DNA from 2 places in the Fructilactobacillus cliffordii genome. Region 1 is predicted to be linked to the other one. Evidence: predicted binding sites of a transcription regulator. Region 1 holds the regulator's gene; the other holds the start of a gene.

Region 1 (8,048 bases):
ATCTCACGGAGTCCTTCGTCTAGGAACCAGTTGTAAGAATCCGTTTGGACCTCGATCAAGTTTGGTAAATCTAAAACCTTCTTGATTCTGGCGTAACTACGCCGGGTTCTGTGTTTACCGTACTTAACAACGTTACCGGCCATCGCTTGTGGTGTGTTTACCTTCAAGTCTTCTGCCAAGTTGTTCACCCTCCTTATAAATCTCGCGAACCGAAATGTTACAGTTTGATTACAATTAGGGATTTACCCCAAATTTAAGCAAAAAAAATCCAAAAATAAGTTCACTCACTTATTTTTGGCTTCATATAAACGTGATTGCGGACAATAGATCGCAACCACACATTTCAATTCATAGTCAATACTTCTGTAGTATACAACGTTAATTAATCGTCGTCAACTAAAAAGCCCAACGATCCTAGAATCGTTAGGCTTTCCTTTTAAACTAGTTTGGGTGCCTTACTAGTAATGGTAATTTCGTTTTTCCGGGCGCCAACCGTGATTCGATCACCCTTTTCGAATTTACCGGCTAAGAGATCTTCACTCAACGGATCCTCAATCAGAGTTTGGATGGCCCGCCGTAACGGCCGAGCCCCATATTCTGGTTGGTAACCTTTCGCTACTACCGCATCAATTGCCGCTGGCGTCAAGCGCAGTTCGTAACCCTGGGCTTCCACCCGGGTAACCAACTTATGCGTCAGCAACTTCACAATTTGGTGGAGTTCTGACTTAGTCAGGGAGTGGAAGTAAACCGTTTCGTCAATCCGGTTCAGGAATTCAGGCCGGAAGAACTGTTTGACCTGTTCGTCAATGACCTTTTTCATTTCCCGATCACGATTCCGCGTCTGATCAGTTTCAAACCCGACCGTCTTTTGCTGTTGCAAGGCCGTGGCGCCCAGGTTCGAAGTCATGATGATAATCGTATTGCGAAAATCAACCTTCCGTCCCTTAGAATCAGTCAGGTAACCATCATCTAAGACTTGTAGCAACATGTTAAAAACGTCTGGATGCGCCTTTTCTACTTCGTCAAGCAAGACCACTGAGTACGGGTGATTCCGCACCTTTTCAGTCAGTTGTCCACCTTCGTCGTAACCCACGTAACCAGGCGCAGACCCAACCAAACGACTAGTCGAGTATTTCTCCATGAATTCACTCATGTCAACCCGAATCATGTCATCAGCCGAGCCAAACATCGTGGCGGCCAGTTGCTTGGCCAGTTCCGTTTTTCCGACCCCAGTTGGTCCTAGGAAGAGGAACGACCCAATCGGCCGGTTCGGATCCTTCAAACCACTCCGGGCCCGCCGCACGGCTCTGGCCACCGCCGAAACAGCCTGGTCTTGACCAATTACGTGTTTGTGTAGTTTCGTTTCAAGGTTAATCAACTGTTCGGTATCAGATTTCTGGAGCTTTGTGACCGGAACCCCCGTCCACTCAGCCACAATCCGCGCCACATCTTCTGCAGTTTCGCGTAATTTGTACTGGTGCTCGTTATTTTCACGTTGCCGTTGTTGGTCACTTTTCTTTTGCAGCTTGGCTAACTCTTGTTCCAGCTCTTGCTCGTGCGCCCGGATGGAAACGGCATCGTCAAAGCGTTGATCTTCAATGGCTTGATCTTTATCGCGCCGAGCTTCTTCTAGTTCTTGTTGTTTCTTCAAAACCGGGCTCGTGCCCTGCAGTTCGTCAATACGAACTTTAGCAGCTGCTTCATCCATCAGGTCGATAGCTTTATCCGGCAAAAAGCGGTCACTAATGTACCGGTTAGACAGGTCCACGGCAGCATCAATTGCGCCATCCGTAATTTTAACGTGGTGATGTTCCTCATACTTCGGCCGTAACCCACGCAGGATTTCTTTCGCCTCTTGTACCGATGGCTCGTTGACTTGAATCGTGGCAAAGCGGCGTTCTAACGCTGCATCCGACTCAATGTGTTTTTGATATTCATCTAAGGTAGTGGCCCCCATCATTTGGAGTTCACCCCGGGCTAACGCTGGTTTTAAGATATTCGAAGCATCAATCGCTCCTTCAGCTCCACCAGCCCCAATCAAGGTGTGCAGTTCGTCCACAAACAGGATTACGTTCCCGCTGGTTTGAATTTCGTTAATCACTTTCTTCAAGCGGTTTTCAAATTCACCCCGGTACTTGGTTCCAGCCACTAAGGATCCCATGTCCAGCATCATAATCCGCTTGTTCAACATGTCCTCCGGAACCTTCTTTTGAACAATTTTTTGAGCCAGGCCTTCCGCAATCGCGGTCTTTCCGACCCCTGGTTCTCCAATTAAAACGGGGTTATTTTTCGTTCGCCGACTCAAGACCTGAATGGCCCGTCTGATTTCCCGGTTCCGACCGATAATCGGATCCAGTTGACCATCGCGAGCTGTCTTAGTGAGATCCTTTGCCAACGAATCCAACGTAGGGGTTTGGCTTTCATCAGTTTGTTGTTCACGCGCAGCGCCCACGCCCTGATCTGGCACTCCCATCTTACGAATCGTAATCTTGCGAACTTCTTCTGGAGTGGTACCTAAGCCAGCCATGATTCGGGCAGCAACTCCCTTTTCGTCAGTCGTTAAAGCCAACAGCAGGTGTTCAGGTCCGACCTTTAGGCTGCCGTATTGTTGGGCAATCCGAGCGGCCAAGGCAATGATTTCACGCATTTTCGGTGAGTAACTTAAGTACGTAGTATCCTCTGCATCCAGATTACCGTAGCCAAGCCGTTGTTCAATTTCTTCAAATACATCTTGATCCGTGATGGACAACTGCGTTAAGGTTTCGTAGGCAATTCCGGTTTTTTCTAGCGTCAGCGCCAGCAGGAGGTGTTCGGTCCCCACTGCTTGATGCTTAAAGCTACGAGCTTGATCCTGCGCGATGTTTAATACTCGTTTGGCACTCGGAGTCAATGAATCTGCCATAAAGTAAATCTCCTTTCGGTTAGCATTCGTACCGTAATCGGCTTAACAGCGCCGTTAGCACGTTTGCTCGCACTTTTTCTTCTGTTTCAGCATCAGTAATTGCAATTGCTTCATGAGTTAAGATGGAAGAGATCATGTTAACTTCGCGGGTTGAAAGTAACCCGTTGTTATAAAGGGTGGTCAAAATATCTTCTTCGTCTTTTTGGGTAATTCGGGTTCCAATGGAAGCCACTAACTGGTCAAACACGTCCGTGTCACTCGCTAGATCAATCTGTTCAATCCGAATGTAACCACCGCCACCCCGCTTACTCTGCACAACGTAGCCGTCTCGCAGCGTAAACCGCGTTTTAATCACGTAATTAATCTGAGAGGGAACAACGTCAAAGTGGTCGGCAATATCTGAACGTCTGATTTCCACTTCTGCCGTATCCGCACTAAGTAACAATTGCTTTAAATATTCTTCGATTGTATCTGACATGCTGTGATGTGTCATATCGTTCATCTCGTCTCTGACTAATGTTGACTTTAATTATATAATATCCACAGCAAATAACAAGCAAAGGACCTTTTCAAACCATTAACTATACAAAAAAGTATTGGCTAACTTTAGCCAATACTTTTAATTTAAATAAGTTAATCGGGAAGACAGGATTCGAACCTGCGACCCCCTGGTCCCAAACCAGGTGCTCTACCAAGCTGAGCTACTTCCCGAACAAATGCACCTAGCAGGAGTCGAACCTGCAACCTTCTGATTCGTAGTCAGACACTCTATCCAATTGCGCTATAGGTGCATAAATGCCGAGGACCGGGATCGAACCGGTACGGTCATTACTGACCGCAGGATTTTAAGTCCTGTGCGTCTGCCAATTCCGCCACCCCGGCATAAACATAGAAAAAAGCGGAAGACGGGATTCGAACCCGCGACCTCCACCATGGCAAGGTGGCGTTCTACCACTGAACTACTTCCGCATAATGCCGACTAGAGGACTCGAACCTCCGACCTCATCATTACTAGTGACGCGCTCTAGCCAACTGAGCTAAGTCGGCAAAAATAATGGATGCGGACGAAGGGACTCGAACCCCCACGTCGCTAAGACACTAGAACCTAAATCTAGCGCGTCTGCCAATTCCGCCACGTCCGCATGTTATTATTTTTACATTTACAAATGAGCCGTGGCAGGTTCGAACTGCCGACCCTCTGATTAAAAGTCAGATGCTCTACCGGCTGAGCTAACGGCTCATGTAATGGAAGATACAGGGCTCGAACCTGTGACCCTCTGCTTGTAAGGCAGACGCTCTCCCAACTGAGCTAATCTTCCATAAATGAGAAGCAAAACAGTTACATCGTTTTGACAACTATTAAATCATAGCATCAGATTGAAAAACCGTCAATACTTTTCACGAACTTTTTTCAGACCAAATTTTACTGGAAACATTTCTTCCTTACTAATTAAAATTTACCAGCTGTACTTACGAAAACGGTTGCAATTGTATGTGAAAAGTAACACTTTCAATGTTATAATTTAGCTGTATCTTAATATTATTACCACTGAAAGGATGACAGTTATGACTAAGAAACACCAAAAAGTTGTTTTGGTTGGAGACGGAGCCGTGGGTTCATCATACGCCTTTGCCATGGTACAACAAGCATTAGCTGAAGAATTTGTCATTGTTGATATTAACAAGGACCGGACCGAAGGAGACGCAATGGACTTGGAAGATGCCATTCCATTTACGGCTGCCAAAAACATTTACTCCGGTGACTACCCAGATTGTAAGGATGCTGACCTGGTGGTTATCACAGCCGGTGCTCCCCAAAAACCGGGTGAAACTCGTCTCGACTTGGTTAACAAGAACTTAAAGATTTTATCTTCCATCGTTAAACCAGTGGTTAACTCCGGTTTCGACGGCATCTTCTTAGTAGCCGCTAACCCAGTTGACATCTTGACTTACGCTACCCAAAAGATTTCTGGTTTTCCAAAGGAAAAGGTTTTTGGTTCCGGTACTTCTTTAGATACCAGCCGGTTCCGGGTGGCAGTTGCCAAAAAGTTTGACATTGACCCCGCTAGTGTTGATGCTTACATTTTAGGTGAACACGGTGACTCCGAATTTGCTGACATCGACGAAGCTTCCGTTGGTAACGTTCCGTTAGTAAAATACGCTGCTGATCGTGGTGTTTCCAAAGACACCCTCTTAGAATTAGAGGATGATACTCGGAACAAAGCTTACCAAATCATCAACAAGAAGGGTGCTACTTTCTACGGAGTCGGAACTTCCCTAATGCGGATTTCTCGTGCCATTCTCCGGAACGAAAATGCTGTTCTCCCCGTTGGTGCTCCAATGGACGGTCAATACGGCTTGAACGACATTTACATTGGTTCACCAGCCGTGGTTAACGCGCACGGAATTGCCGATGTTCTTGAAGTTCAACTTAGTGAAGAAGAACAAGCTAAAATGGCTGCTTCCGCTAAGACTTTAAAAGAAATTGCCGAAAAAGGAATGAAAGAAACTGGTTTAGCTTAAACTAGTTACTAAAAGAAGCGCTTCGCAACTGCGAAACGCTTCTTTTTTATGTCATTCGTTAATGTTCATCAGAATAAACTTGCAGTCGCCGAATAGCTTCTTCTAAGTTACTCATGCTGGTGGCATAGCTAATTCGCACGTAGCCTTCGCCCCCGGCGCCAAAACTTGAACCAGGAATCATGCCGACTTTCACCGTCTTTGCCACGTCCTGACAAAAGGCCGCACTGTTCAAATGAAACCGTTCCGGAATCTTAGCAAAGAGATAAAAAGCCCCTTGCGGTTTCTCACAGGCAAAGCCCAAGCGCGTAAATTCGTTGTACACGTAGTCCCGTCGGCGTTCGTATTCCGCACGCATCGGAGCGGCATCATCCATTCCGTTGCCAAAAGCTTCTTCGGCGGCCACCTGGGCTGCCGTCATCACTGAAGTAGACATTAATTCGCGAACCTTTGCAATTTCGGTCATGACCGGGGCCGGCCCAGCGGCCACCCCAATCCGCCAACCAGTCATCGCGTGGGATTTGGACAACCCGTTAAACAAAATGGTTTGGTCCGGTAAATACTTGGCGAGCGAAACGTGTCGCCCGGTATAGGTTAATTCACTGTAAATTTCGTCACTAACCACCACCAAGTTTGTTTGGGAAATTACCTTTGCTAGTGCCTGAATTTGGTCTGCCGAATAACTGCGTCCAGTTGGGTTAGACGGAAAGTTCACAATCAACACCTTAGCGTGCGGATGTTCCTGTAACGTAGCCCGCAACCGCTCCGGCGTTAACAGAAACTCATCGGGTTGGGTATCAATTTCCACCAGCTTCCCTCCGTTGAGTTCCACCAGCGAATCATACACTGGAAAAGCAGGTGTCGGTAGTAAGACCTCGTCGCCCTTCCCCACGAAGGTCGCCAGCGTGGCATACATCGCTTCTGTAACCCCGTTCGTGATGACGACCTGCGTTGCCGGGTCATAGTCAACGTCGTAGCGTTGTTTTAGGTAGTTGGCAGCTGCTGTCCTAGTCCCAATCCGGCCCCAAGTGGCGGTATAGTGACTTTCGTCAGCTGCAATAGCTGCCATTCCCGCTTTTTTGACGTGTTCCGGGGTTGGAAAGTCCGGTTCCCCGATGGTTAACGACACGAGGTCCGGAATCTGCGCCAATTGTTCACTAAACCCATAAATATCCGATAACTGGGTTTTAATGACGTTTGGTTGCACTGCATCAATTAAATTTACCATTCTTCCATTACTCCCATTTGCTTGAATTAAACTTCCATCTCACTTCTAATTATTCTACACTATTCCTAACCCGATGAAATTAAATCTGTTTTAGGCTTCAGCCGGTGCCAAAGGAGAATCAGCCATGAAAATCAACCAATTTGCCCAACTTACGAACGTTCCACTTGCCCAGATCCAGCAAGAACTGGCCGACGTCGGCTTTGCTGTTGCCCCGGCACCACTCAAGGAGATGCTCTGGGCTTACTTACAAAAGATACACTGGCACAACAACAGTCGGATCTCCTTATTAGATCATTTCAACCAGTACCTGGTCACTCCAACCACTACCCTGGCTCAATTCTTCACCGATGACCAACCCCTGACGACTGAGATTTTCACTCTCATCGGCCTCCAGTTACTGGGTTTTCAGGTCGGTCCCGATTTTAAAGCAGAAACGCCCCAGGCCAGCTGGCAAAAGTTAGGCCTTGCACCCTTACCTGAAGTTACGGATGCCGATTCCTTAGAGCGCGCCTGGTATCAGCTGCTCACCACTCACACTCCCCAGGTTTTAACCTATCTCGATCAGTTGGCGGCCCAGGGCTACTTTACTCAAGCTCATTTTGACCACCAACACCCGCTGTACTTCAACGGCAAGGCCCAAGCAGTTTTTAACGTCCGGGAATTTCACTACGAAACCGTGTTTGTGGAAACTGATTTTGATTCCGATGGCGACGGCCAAAACGACCTGCTGAAAGTCGAAATCACCCGTCCCGACGCCTTAACGCCGGTTCCAGCGGTCTACACGGCTTCTCCATACGACCAGGGTATTAACGAAAAGTTGGGTGAACAACTCACCCACGACGTGAACGTGGACTTGCAACCTAAACCAGCTAGTCAGTTTCAACCCCAACCAACCGCTCCCTTAGCGTCAGGACAAGCCCATGATGTCAACGGTCAGGCTGACGACGCCACCTTAACTCACGAACCCCATCCGGGCTACACCCTCAACGATTTCTTGTTACCTCGAGGCTTTGCCAGCGTTTATGCGGCTGGGATTGGGACGATTGATTCGGATGGACTGCAAACTTGTGGTGATCAGTACCAAACAGCCAGCACCATCGCGGTAATTGAGTGGCTCCACGGCGACCGCCGCGCCTTCACCAACCGGACCGACGGCATCACCATCAAAGCCGACTGGTGTAACGGCTCCGTCGGAATGACCGGCCGTTCTTACCTAGGCACGTTAGCAATTGCTGCTGCAACTACCGGAGTTCCTGGTCTAAAAACCATCATTCCCGAGGCCGCCATTTCGTCCTGGTACGATTACTACCGCGAAAACGGATTGGTCGTGGCCCCCGGTGGTTTTCAAGGAGAGGATGCCGATGTGCTGGCCGGCGAAACCTTCTCGCGTAGTCTTCG
Region 2 (8,048 bases), 710 kb from region 1:
GCAGCAGCGCGAGCTACGGCGATGGAAACGGCTAAAATGGCGTTGGCACCAAGCTTAGCTTTGTTAGGCGTTCCGTCTAACTTAATCATGGCTTGATCAATACCTAATTGATCAGTAACATCGTAACCGATGATTTCCTTTGCAATCTTGTCGTTTACGTTCGCAACGGCTTTCGTAACCCCTTTGCCCATGTAGCGACTCTTGTCACCATCACGTAATTCAACGGCTTCGTGTTCACCAGTTGAGGCACCGGAAGGAACAATTCCCCGGCCCATTGCACCGTCTTCGGTGTAAACTTCTGCTTCAACAGTTGGATTACCACGAGAGTCAAGGACTTCGCGTGCGTATACATCAGAAATAATTGACATAATAAATCTCCTTAGTAGTTTAATAAACTAATTCTATCCATCTAAATTTTACAGTTTTAAAAATCACTTTGCAAATAAATTCACCAACTATTTTGGTTGGTGAAAGTTAGCTAATTCCACAAACTCCTGCGTGGTAAGACTGGCTTTTCCAGCCAACACCCCGTCAATATCTGGTTGCTTCATTAGTTCACGGATGTTTTCATGGGTGACGCTCCCCCCGTACAAAATCCGGACTTGGTTCGCAATCTGATCGGAATAAATATCCGCAATCGTTTGCCGAATCAAATAACAACCTTCCTCTGCAGCATCTGCTGGAGCAGTATGCCCAGTTCCGATGGCCCAGCTGGGTTCGTAGGCCACGACCGCTTTTTTCACGTCATCGGCATCCAACCCCCGAATGGCGGCTGTCACCTGATTGACCATCCAGGAAATGTGGTCGCCGGTTTCATACCGACCCATCGTTTCATCACAGCAAATGATGGGCAGCATGTGGCTCCGGAACACCGCGTGGACCTTTTTGTTCACAATTTCATCAGTTTCATGAAAGTACTTCCGGCGCTCTGAGTGACCGACAATCACGTACTTAATTCCCATCTGACTCAATGCCTTGGGGCTTACCTCACCGGTATAGGCCCCCTCGTCTTCGTAAAAACAGTTTTCGGCAGCAACTAACAGGGGGCTGTTATTATGCTCCTGCATTGTGTGCAGAAACAATGGCGAAGCCGCCAACACCGTTTCCACCTCGTCACTGGGTGGAAGCTGGGTCTGAATCTCATCAATAAATTGAGCGGCTTCGGTCAACGATAAATTCATTTTCCAATTGCCACCAATAAAGGGAGTTCTCATCTTTTCTTTCTCCTCTCGTCTCGTTAGTTTAATTTTAGCGGAAATCTCCCCAAATAACTAGCAATCACTCTAAATAAAAAAGACCAGCGCTCAGCAAGCACTAGTCTTTTTAAATTAATCTTTGTTAGAAACACAAGCAATTCCCGGTAAGGTCTTTCCTTCCAGGTATTCCAAAGAAGCTCCCCCACCAGTTGAGATGTGAGTTAACTTATCAGCCACACCGAGTTCTTTTACGGCAGCCGTTGAGTCTCCTCCACCCACGATTGTGGTAGCGTCCTTCAAAGTCCCAAGGTAACGACCGATTGCTAAGGTACCCTCAGCAAATTTAGGCATTTCAAAGACACCCATTGGTCCGTTCCAAACCACCGTCTTCGCGTCCTTTAAGACGTCTTCAAACAGTTGAATTGATTTAGGACCAATGTCTAAGGCCATCATGCCGTCTGGAATGGAACCGTCAACCACTTGGGTCTTAGCATCATTCGAGAACTGGTCGGCACAAACAGAGTCAACAGGCAGCACAATCTTGTCGCCACCCTTTTTCAGGATTTCCTTAGCAACGTCAATCTTGTCCTTTTCAACTAAGGAGTTTCCAATCCCAATGCCCTTAGCAGCATAGAAAGTGTAAGTCATTCCTCCACCGATGATGATCTTGTCGGCTTTGTCCAACAGATGATCAATCACACCAATTTTGTCGGAAACCTTTGCTCCCCCTAAAATGGCTACGAATGGATGCTTAGGATTGTCTACAGCGTTTCCTAAGAATTGGATTTCTTTTTCCAATAGGAATCCAGCAGCCACTGGCTTGCCTTCTTTTTCCATGGCCGTTGCAATTCCCACGTTCGAAGCGTGGCTCCGGTGAGCCGTTCCAAAGGCGTCGTTCACAAAGACGTCACCCAGAGAGGCCCAGTATTCACCTAACTTAGGATCGTTACCGGATTCACGTTTAACTTGTTCGCCGTTAATGACGTCTTGGTAACGAGTGTTTTCAGCTAGTAACACTTGACCATCTTGCATGTTATCAATGGCTTCTTCCAGTTGTGGCCCTTCGTTAACGGGAACAAACGTCACTGGTTTGCCCAATAACTTCGAGAGCTTTTCGGCCACCGGGCGTAATGACAAACCAGGTTTGTCATCTTCGGACTTAATCCGGCCCAAGTGTGAGAACAAGATGGCTTTGCCACCGTGATCAATCACGTATTCGATGGAAGGTAAAGCGGCCACAATCCGGTTATCGTCACCGACCACCCCATCTTTAATGGGAACATTGAAATCAACCCGCATTAAGACTTTTTTATCCTTGAGATCTAAATCATCAATGATTAATTTACTCATGCTGTGTTTCCTCCTGAGATTCTTTAATTTAGAAAAAAGGCGGGGGAGGTTATCCCTCCTCCGCCTTTTCAATCACATTCAGTTCATAGAACTAGTGGTTAAATTACATCGTAGCAAATTTAAGCAAAGTCCGAACCATGTTGCAAGTGAAGCCCCATTCGTTGTCGTACCAAGCAACCGTCTTAACTAATTGTAAACCGTCGTTTTCAACGATTTCAGTTTGGTTAGGATCGAAAATGGAACCGTGGTCATCGTCAACGATATCTGAAGAAACGATGAAGTCGTCGTTGTAACCAAAGGCTTCGTTTTCGTGGCTCTTCATGGCGTCGTTAACTTGGTCAACCGTAACGTTCTTGTCCAAGACGGTAACTAATTCAGTTAAAGAACCGTCAATGGTAGCAACCCGTTGTGCGTGACCCTTTAATGCACCGTCAAGTTCTGGGATAACCAAACCAATGGCCTTAGCAGCACCAGAACTGTGAGGAATCGTGTTAACAGCAGCGGCACGGTTGTTAGCAAACTTAGCGCTCCGTGGACCATCTTGCAATGCTTGAGTAGCAGTGTAAGCGTGGACAGTAGTCATGGTACCAACTTTAACACCGAAGTCTTTGTTCAACCAGTAAGCCATTGGTGCTAAACAACTAGTAGTACATGAACCAGCAGAAACGATCTTGTCGTCTTGGCTCAAGACATCCAAGTTAACACCAGGAACAACAGTAGTAATGTCACCAGCAGGAGCTGAAATCAATACCCGTTTTGCACCGGCATCCAAGTGAGCTTGTGATTTTTCTTTGGAAGTGTAGAAACCAGTACATTCAAGTACGAAGTCAACACCATCGTTCTTAACCCAAGGAATGTTCTTAGCATCACGTTCTGCGTAAACAGGAATGCGCTTACCATCAACGATGATTGCGTCTTCAGTGGATTCCACTTTGCCAGGGAAACGACCGTGAACAGAATCATACTTCAATAAGTAAGCTAACATTGAAGGGGTAGTTAAGTCGTTAATTGCAGCAACTTCGATCCCTTCAGCGCCTAGTTCGTGAATCCGACGGAATGCAAGACGACCAATTCGTCCGAAACCATTAATACCAATCTTTGTAGTCATAATCGGCTTCCTCCTTCAGGAATATCTAATATTTAATACGTAACTATCTTACCACCTTTGTCAGGAAATGTCAGTGATTTCCCCTCAAGCTTAAAGCGGTTCCATAATCACGTGCATTGATAGCCAGTCACTAGCTAACTACGGTTTTTAGTATAGCAAACCACCATTTGAATTCAAACCAAACGATTTTAAAGTTAGGGGTTGATTATTAGCGTTGAATCATTTAATATAATAAGAGTGTTCTGACGCGCCACTAGTGTAATGGATAGCACGTAAGATTCCGGTTCTTGAGATGGGGGTTCGATTCCCTCGTGGCGCACTAAGATAAAGCAGATGAGAAATCTCATCTGCTTTTTAATTTAGAAAAAATTAAGCATATCATTAAAGCTTACCAGTTTTAATATCATTAACCATTCCCTGATATGGCGCTTGCGCTATTACATTCTCATTATTGACTCCTCGATGTTGTTGAAATGTAATCGTTGAAAATTCAGAAACAACAGTTTTTGGATAAGTGGGATATTGATTCCGTGCTTCATGCATCTTATCAATAAAATCATTTTGATAACAAACTGTGAGTTTTGGATGTTCATCGACCCACTTCGGAAAGAAAATTTCTCCGTGCGTTTTATTTTTATTAGGCATAAAATCCAATGACACATCCGTACCCGTGGGTTCCGTCCAAGCAACTTTGAAAATCCCTGGGGTTAATTCCACAAGATTAACCTTCTGATTTCTTACCCAGCGACCACCGACGATCCCACTATGGATTCTGTAATCAATCGTATCCTCATTTTTAATATAAATTTCATATTCCCACCCATTGTCATAGGTATAAATTAGTTGCATTCCCAAAAAATCTTGCAAGTCTAAAATTTCGTTTTTCATTTTGATCCTCCTTTTAAATTTATTTTTATACGGTAAATAATACACTAACGAGTAATGCATTTTACTAATAAGATATAAATTTATTAGTAAAATGATGATACAATTTAATCCAGTCTCGTTTAATGCAAAGTCACTTTCATAAGCTCTTTGTTTGACCTTGACTGACCATCATTGTAAGATAAACTCACGAATTAAAAAATTCCAATTAAATTTAAAGAAGAAAGAGAGGATTCAACTATGCCATTAGTTCCAACAGTCGTTGAAAACTCACCTCAAGGTGAACGCGCATATGACATCTACTCACGATTACTAAAAGATCGCATTATCATGCTTTCCGGAGAAATTGAAGACAACATGGCCAACGCCGTGATTGCCCAACTGCTATTCTTGGACGCCCAAGATTCTGACAAGGACATCTACTTATACATCAACTCCCCAGGTGGAGTCATTACTTCCGGAATGGCCATTTACGATACCATGAACTTCATCAAAGCCGACGTGCAAACGATCGTCATGGGAATGGCCGCTTCGATGGCCAGCGTTTTGGCTACGGCCGGAACCAAAGGTAAACGGTTTGCTTTGCCACATGCCCAAATCATGATTCACCAACCATCTGGTGGTGCGCAAGGTCAACAAACTGAAATTGAGATTGCTGCCAAAGAAATTCTGCGAGCTCGCAAGATGATTAACGAACTCTTAGCAGATCACTCCGGTCAGCCGCTCTCTAAGATTGATCGTGATACCGAACGGGATAACTACCTCACTGCTCCCGAAGCAGTTGATTATGGCTTGATTGACGGTATTATGAAGAACAGTTCCGATCGAAAATAAGCAATAACTAAAAAGTGTCGAGAATTAATTTTCTCGGCACTTTTTTTATTTGGCAGTGACATTACGGCTCGGCCCGTAACTTCTCTGCGTAGTCGTTAATCTTATGTAACCGGTGATTAATCCCCGACTTGGAAATCGGTCCGTTCGCAACCAACTCGCCGAGTTCTTTCAAACTAACTTCCTGATTTTTCAAGCGCGTTTCGGCAACGTCGCGCAGTTTCGGTGGCAAGGACTCAAGTCCCACCCGTTCTTCAATCAGTTGGATGTTTTCAATCTGACGGGTCGACGCGTTCGCCACCTTATTCATGTTGGCATTTTCGCAATTAACCAACCGGTTGACTGAGTTACGCATGTCGCGGACAATCCGGATGTCTTCAAACTTCAGCATCGCATTGGTGGCCCCAATCAGCTGTAAGAAATCCGCAATCTTTTCGGCTTCTTTCAAGTACACAATGTAACCACTGCGCCGCTTGGTTTGCTTGGCACCTAAGTGATACTGATTCATCATCTCGGTCAGCATCTCACTGTGATCTTCGTACAAAGAATAAATTTCTAGGTGATACCGCGAGGTTTGGGGATTATTGACCGATCCCCCGGCCAAAAAGGCTCCGCGTAAATAGGAACGGACTTGTAAATCATCTTGTAACAACTCCACCGGGACCCGTTCTAAAATCTGATAATGATCTAAAATTCCCAAGTCATCCAAAATAGCTTCCACCCGTTGCTGCAGGCGCACCACGTACAAATTATTCTTCTTCAGCTTCATCTTTTTCCGAACTACGACACTAGCCTTAACTTGATAAAACTGTAACAGCAACCGATAAATTCGTTGGGTAATCGCAGAATTTTCAGATTGGACTTCTAACGAGAAGTGTTGATTTGACAGTGTTAAGGTCCCATTCATCCGAATCAGCGCCATTAATTCCGCCTTGGCATTGGTACGATGGACCTCTAAGCGGGTGAGCTCCTTTTTCACATCACTAGCATATGACATCTTGGTGACCTCCTAATGATTGAATTTTGGTTGACCGAGCAAGCGAATCAGTTCGTTGGAAACAAGCTGACCATTATGAAAGGCACCGTGGTCTTTCAATTCTAAAAAGTCTGAGGAAATCACCCGACAACCTAGTTCCTTGAGACCTTGGTAGTCATGCCCGACGGGTTGTGATTCATCCCCCCAACGTTGATGATCAATGTAGCTCGCCGGGACCGGACGGTTATTAACTAGGACGGTGTTAATGAAGTTCTGCCCTAATTGCCGGTCTAAAACCCGCACGTGGTCGGCATCCGTAAAGTGATCCGTTTCACCTTTTTGAGTCATAATGTTACAAATATAGACCACCTCAGCACTCGTAGCTTTGACCGCTTCACCCACGTTGCTTACCATTAAGTTCGGCAGAATACTGGTATATAAGCTTCCGGGACCCAGCACGATTTGATCGGCGTTCATAATGGCCTCAATCACGTCGGGGACGGCCTCCGGTTGGTGATCATTAGTCGGAGATTCCACCCAGACCCGCTTCACCAGCTTATCAGCCGCCGTAATCTCTGCTTCTCCGGCTAATTGACTGCCGTCACTAAACTCGGCATGCAGCACCAGTTCTTCATCACAAACCGGGTAAACGTGCCCGTCGACTTTCATCATCCGGGTTAATTCCTGCACTGCGTCAAAGAAGCCGCCTTCCATTTCGGAAAGTGCCGTAATAATTAAATTACCAATCGCATGCCCGGACAAAAATTTATCCGAAGACTTAAACCGGTACTGAAAAATATCTAGGTATAGCTCTGGCAATGTGGATAAGGCCACCAGGACGTTGCGGATATCTCCCGGGGGTAACACGTTAATGTAGTTCCGCAAAATTCCGGACGAACCGCCATCGTCAGCCACCGTCACGACGGCCGTGATATCCACGTCGCGTTTCTTTAAGTTTCTTAGAATCACGGGCAACCCGGTTCCTCCGCCAATCACCACCATCCGGGGACGATCAATTCGTTTCGCAACTTTATCTACCATTGGGTTTCTCTGCTCCTTTGTGTCGTTGAATGTCGCGGTGGGTAATATTTACCACGTAGCCCAGTTCACGCAAATGATGCGCCAACCGTTCGGTCATCGCCACGGAGCGGTGCTGCCCACCCGTACAACCAATCGCAATTGTCTCGCTGGATTTCGAACTTTGTCTAATGCGGGGCAATTCAAATTCGAGGAGATTGAGGGTTTTGTTAAAAAAGGTCTCCGCGCTATCCTGTTCCATGACGTAGTCATAAACTGGTTGATCCTGACCAGTTTGATCCCGGAGTTCGGGGATGTAATATGGATTAGAAATGAAACGCACGTCAAACACCATGTCAGCATCCAAGGGCAGTCCGTGCTTAAAACCAAAAGACATTAGCTCCACATGAAATTGCGGTAGCTCGTGCTGTTCAAATCGTTTCACAATTTTTGCTTGTAAGTCTTGTGGCTTAAGATCCGTGGTATCAATTACCCAACTAGCATTGTCCCGCACTTCAGCCAGGAGCTTCCGTTCCTTTTCAATACCGTCAACCACCCGTCCGTTCCGAGCTAACGGGTGATCCCGCCGACTTTCTTCGTAGCGGGAGACCAGCTTTTCGGTGTTCGCATCCAGGAAAATGACTGCTTCCCGGTCATTGTGTCGTTTGGCAATCTTAAGCAACAA

What was found. Region 1 encodes CtsR, which represses protease genes until heat stress. Its sites were predicted from a motif close to TTGGTCAAAAAAGGTCAAANA; they were not measured.
Region 2: a site for CtsR is predicted at 4,691-4,711, ahead of clpP (ATP-dependent Clp endopeptidase proteolytic subunit ClpP). Genes of this name have one in related genera too.

The regions. Positions count from the first base shown of each region.
Region 1 covers NZ_CP097117.1:1,227,319-1,235,366, reverse strand. Annotated here, with positions in the region: gene rpoB (DNA-directed RNA polymerase subunit beta) at 1-143, opposite strand, end outside; gene M3M38_RS06075 (ATP-dependent Clp protease ATP-binding subunit) at 437-2,902, opposite strand; gene M3M38_RS06070 (CtsR family transcriptional regulator) at 2,922-3,395, opposite strand; tRNA gene M3M38_RS06065 (tRNA-Pro) at 3,540-3,613, opposite strand; tRNA gene M3M38_RS06060 (tRNA-Arg) at 3,620-3,693, opposite strand; tRNA gene M3M38_RS06055 (tRNA-Leu) at 3,699-3,784, opposite strand; tRNA gene M3M38_RS06050 (tRNA-Gly) at 3,800-3,871, opposite strand; tRNA gene M3M38_RS06045 (tRNA-Thr) at 3,876-3,949, opposite strand; tRNA gene M3M38_RS06040 (tRNA-Leu) at 3,962-4,044, opposite strand; tRNA gene M3M38_RS06035 (tRNA-Lys) at 4,070-4,142, opposite strand; tRNA gene M3M38_RS06030 (tRNA-Val) at 4,149-4,221, opposite strand; gene M3M38_RS06025 (L-lactate dehydrogenase) at 4,469-5,425, shown strand; gene M3M38_RS06020 (aminotransferase class I/II-fold pyridoxal phosphate-dependent enzyme) at 5,484-6,650, opposite strand; gene M3M38_RS06015 (Xaa-Pro dipeptidyl-peptidase) at 6,775-8,048, shown strand, end outside.
Region 2 covers NZ_CP097117.1:482,594-490,641, forward strand. Annotated here, with positions in the region: gene eno (phosphopyruvate hydratase) at 1-368, opposite strand, end outside; gene tpiA (triose-phosphate isomerase) at 456-1,214, opposite strand; gene M3M38_RS02470 (phosphoglycerate kinase) at 1,329-2,546, opposite strand; gene gap (type I glyceraldehyde-3-phosphate dehydrogenase) at 2,650-3,654, opposite strand; tRNA gene M3M38_RS02480 (tRNA-Arg) at 3,902-3,973, shown strand; gene M3M38_RS02485 (phenolic acid decarboxylase) at 4,036-4,542, opposite strand; gene clpP (ATP-dependent Clp endopeptidase proteolytic subunit ClpP) at 4,747-5,373, shown strand; gene whiA (DNA-binding protein WhiA) at 5,435-6,367, opposite strand; gene M3M38_RS02500 (gluconeogenesis factor YvcK family protein) at 6,380-7,387, opposite strand; gene rapZ (RNase adapter RapZ) at 7,377-8,048, opposite strand, start outside.